2 regions of the Corynebacterium nasicanis genome follow, and region 1 is predicted to be linked to the other one. Evidence: predicted binding sites of a transcription regulator. Region 1 holds the regulator's gene; the other holds the start of a gene.
What was found. The regulator LexA, encoded in region 1, represses DNA repair genes until DNA is damaged. The targets are predictions, from matches to a motif close to CGAACANNTGTTCG.
Positions count from the first base shown of each region.

Region 2: the regulator LexA is predicted to act here: its motif matches at 1,199-1,212, upstream of ACFPUZ_RS03730 (HNH endonuclease signature motif containing protein).

Region 1 covers NZ_JBHSQE010000001.1:103,249-105,446, forward strand. Annotated here, with positions in the region: gene nrdR (transcriptional regulator NrdR) at 1-39, opposite strand, end outside; gene ACFPUZ_RS00535 (hypothetical protein) at 121-483, opposite strand; gene lexA (transcriptional repressor LexA) at 759-1,460, shown strand; gene ACFPUZ_RS00545 (DeoR/GlpR family DNA-binding transcription regulator) at 1,708-2,198, shown strand, end outside.
Region 2 covers NZ_JBHSQE010000002.1:29,999-32,196, reverse strand. Annotated here, with positions in the region: gene ACFPUZ_RS03730 (HNH endonuclease signature motif containing protein) at 1-1,174, opposite strand, end outside; gene ACFPUZ_RS03725 (thioredoxin family protein) at 1,280-1,630, shown strand; gene ACFPUZ_RS03720 (ABC transporter ATP-binding protein) at 1,627-2,198, opposite strand, start outside.

The DNA.
Region 1 (2,198 bases):
GACCCGGGAGTGATCGTGGTGGCAGAACGGGCAGTACACGGTGGACCGTCAACACCTTTCTTAAGGACCGTTGGACAGGGCACGAGCTGGACCCATGATCATACCCGCGGGGAACTCCCCCTAACGTGCCTGTCCGACGGCCGCCGGTGGGGTGTGCTCCGTCCATTGCCCCCCGTCGCCGGTGTCCCCGAGAATGGCGGCGCCGATGAGCGCGCTGCCGAACAGAGCGCCGACCAGGTAGGTCGTCCAGGTGTCCCGGCGGCGGACTCCCCGCTCCCGCCACGTGACCTGCGCGCTGGAGGAATGCGGAGCCACAGCTCGTTGCTGCGTTCGATCCAGCGGGCGCAGAGTTCGAACACCCCGCTCCCGAGCGGTACCCTCGACGAAGCCGGAGGGCTCCCAGACGGCGGCCGTAGGAACACGGAGGACATCACCGTCGAGCGCGCGTCCACCAGGTCGGGAGTCATTGAGGAAGATGGTCATGTCAGTTCCTTTCATCGGTTGTCCCGAGACTATCGGGCGACCCCGACACTCTCGAACACTCACGTCGTTCAGATGTTCGATGTAGATGCTATGTTCGATTTATAGCACTCGTTCGAAACTTTGTCCACACGCCGACGCCCACAGTCGAACATCCGTACCAGATCGTGGTAGACATGTAGCAGGTGAACGGCACACTGGATCCACGACCGTTCGATCCCGCCCCTCCGAACCCGCCCCGCCGCCGAACCTGAAGCCCCGAGAAGGAGCCCACGACCATGACATCCACCACTCCCAGCCCGACGGGCAAGCCGGACCCGTCGACACTGTCCGACCGGCAGCGCCGCATCCTGGAGGTCATCCGGGATGCCGTGGTGCTGCGCGGCTACCCGCCGAGCATCCGCGAAATCGGTGACGCTGCCGGCCTGCAGTCCACCTCCTCGGTGGCCTACCAGCTCAAGCAGCTGGAGAAGAAGGGCTTCCTGCGCCGCGATCCGAACAAGCCCCGCGCCGTCGACGTGCGCACGCTGCCCTCGACCGATTCCGCCCGCAAGCCCGGCCGCAAGGCCTCCCCCAAGCCCTCCGCCGCCCCCGAGGACGCCAGCCCGGCGAACTTCATTCCCGTGCTTGGCCGCATAGCTGCCGGGTCCCCCCTGCTGGCGGAGCAGACCGTGGAGGACTACTACCCGCTGCCCGCCGACCTGGTGGGCGACGGCGAACTCTTCATGCTGCAGATCGACGGCGAATCGATGCGGGATGCCGGCATTCTTCACGGGGACTGGGTCGTGGTTCGCTCGCAGCCGGTGGCGGAGCAGGGCGAATTCGTCGCCGCGCTCATTGATGGCGAAGCGACGGCGAAGGAGTTCCACAAGGACTCGACCGGCGTCTGGCTCCTCCCGCACAACGAGGACTTCTCCCCCATTCCGGGCGACAAGGCGGAGATCATGGGCAAGATCGTCTCGGTGTTCCGGAAGCTCTGAGCGGGGAAACGCCACCCCCGGCAGATCGGGCACGGGAGGACCCCAAGAGCCACACCTTCCCACCCGAACGGGCATGTCACGGGCCCGGCCAGCCCGACCTGCCCGCAGACTGCCCGCTCCGCACCGCCCCCGTTGTCCCAGTACACCGGTGGAACATCTGACCTGTGACCGTGTTTTTTGCGACAATGTCAGAAACGGACACTCCCTGATGTCCGATTCGGTCAGGCACGGTGCCAGAGGAGACTTCATGTACGCAGAGGAGCGGAGGCGACAGATCGCCTCCCTGACCGCCGTGGAGGGGCGGGTCAACGTCACCGAGCTGGCACACCGCTTCGAGGTCACGGCCGAGACCATCCGCCGCGACCTGGCCGTGCTCGACCGGGAAGGGGTCGTCCACCGCGTCCACGGCGGCGCGGTGGCCAGCCAGACCTTCCAGACGACCGAGTTCTCCCTCGACGCCCGTTTCCGTTCGGCCCCCACCGCGAAGTCCGCGATTGCGCGGGCCGCCCTGCGCTACCTCCCTGAGCCGCGGGGTGGGCTGTTTCTCGACTCGGGCACGACGATCGGCACGCTGGCGGATCTCATCGCGGAGCAGCCGAATGCGTCCCAGTGGTCCATCGTGACCAACAGCCTGCCGATCTCCCTCAACCTCGCCACGCGCGGCCTCAACGAGGTCCAGTTGCTGGGCGGTTCGGTCCGGGCCATCACGCAGGCGGTCGTCGGGGACACCGCGCTGCG
Region 2 (2,198 bases), on a different contig from region 1:
GCCAGGTGACGTCTCCGGAGTGCTGATCGACGATGTAGCGGATGACGTCGTCGGTCTTCCGGTTGTGGTGATGCCGGCAGAGCATCACCATGTTGGCTGCGGTGGTGGGTCCCCCGTCGGCGTGGTTGACGTGGTGGTCGGCATCGCAGTGGGTGGCCCGGCGGTTGCAGCCCGGCCAGCGGCAGATCCAGTCGCGGCCGATGAGGTAGGCCCGGATGAGTGAGGTCGGCTTGTAGGTCCCGGTGGCGGCCGTCTTGGCGTGGCGCATGCTGATCGTCCGGGTGACGCGCTTGCGCAGGGCGGCCACCGCCTGAAGCGTGAGCAGGCCCCGCTGGGGGTGGAAGGTGGGACTGTCCGCTTGGTCCTCCCCCTCATCTTCAGCCTGGTACAGGTTGAGGGTCACACGGGTGCTCACGTCGTCAAGGATGAGAGTGGTCAGGGCGTCCGCTTTCGAGCACGTCCGCTCCCCCGCGACCTCGTCCACGGCCCCCAGGATCTGGGTGCCGGTGGCCTGGTCTGTGATGAGCTCGATGCGGATGTCCCCGTTCGAGAGGTCCTCCACGATGAGGGTCGATCCCGGCGGTTCCTCCGGCGGGGGCAGGGTGGACATCAACTCGCCGGGGTTCTCACAGGGTATCGGCCGCTCCTTTTCCGCGGCCTCCGGGTCCGGAGGTGCCCCCTCGCCCCAGGCATCCGACTGCGGGGCCGCCAGCTCCTCCACGCTGCGGATGGTGTTCCTGATGGTGTCGGTGATGGTTGAGGTGCTCGGCACCAGCTGGAGGGGCCGGGAAGGCGTGAGGCGCTCAAGGAGGTCCTCGTCGACGGCCTTCCAGAAGAAGGGATCCTCCTGGAGGGCGAAGGCGGCGCCCGACACGGCCTTCTCGATCGAACAGAGGTGGTTCATGTCGAGAAGAAAGGTCGACTCCACGAATTCCTTCAGCCGGGGCAGCCGGTCGAGGACGTCGAGCGCGTCCAAGTTGCGGGTGATGTGGTGCTTCATCACGCCGATCTTGGCGTAGAGCTCGGCGGTGAGCGCCGTCCAGTCCTCCCCCTCGCGCTCGCTGGTCACGGGCTGACAGCTACGCCACATTTCATATTCCGCCTGCAGCTTCGCCTGCCGCACATCGCGGTATTTGTTCGACTGATCGAGCACCGACCATGATGGTGCGGCCATGACTTTCACCCCCTCCCGACGTCTCGTTCGTACGTTCGAGCCCCAACCTAAACCACGCCCCTGACACAGGGGTGATCTCCGGGGGTAACCGGCATAATGGACACCATGACCGAGAAGTTGAACCACGCTGGATTCGCCGACTTCACGCGCCAGGACGGCCTCGCGCTCGTGCTGTTCTGGTCCACCTCCTGCGGACCGTGCCTGCGCTTCCGGCGCATCTACCAGGCTGTCGACAAGGAATTCCCCGAGATCCCCTTCGGTGAGGCTGAGATCGAGATCCAGCAACGCCTGGTGAAGGATCTGCAGATCTCCACCATCCCCGTGCTGCTGGTCTACCGCGACGGCGAACTCATCTACCGCGACCCCCCGTTTCACACGCTTATCGACGCCCCGCCCTTCCTCGACTTCATGTACAGCGAGGAAGGATTCCGGGGCTTCGTCGACAGCCTGCGTTAGCCCAGGAACGCCTTGTCCGAGAGCGTCGCTCCCTTGATGTTGGCGAATTCCTGCAGCAGGTCCCGCACGGTGAGCTTCGACTTCAGCTCCGAGTCGGCCTCGTAGACGATCTGCCCCTCATGCATCATGATGAGGCGATTGCCCAGGCGGATGGCCTGCTCCATGTTGTGCGTGACCATGAGGGTGGTCAGCCCGCCCTCGGCGACGATGCGCTCGGTGAGACCGGTGACCAGCTCGGCCCGCTGGGGGTCGAGGGCGGCGGTGTGCTCGTCGAGAAGCATGATGCGAGGGTTGGTGAAACCGGCCATGAGCAGCGACAGCGCCTGCCGCTGACCGCCGGAGAGCAGCCCCACCTTGGCGGGGAGGCGGTTCTCCAGGCCCAGCTCCAGGGACTTGAGCTTCTCGACGAACTCCTCACGGCGCTTCTTCGTCAGCCCCCGACCCAGCCCCCTCCCCTTGCCGCGCAGCAGCGCGAGGGAGAGGTTCTCCTCGATGGTGAGGTTGGGGGCGGTGCCGGCGAGGGGATCCTGGAATACACGGCCAACGTAGCGGGCCCGCTTGTGCTCGG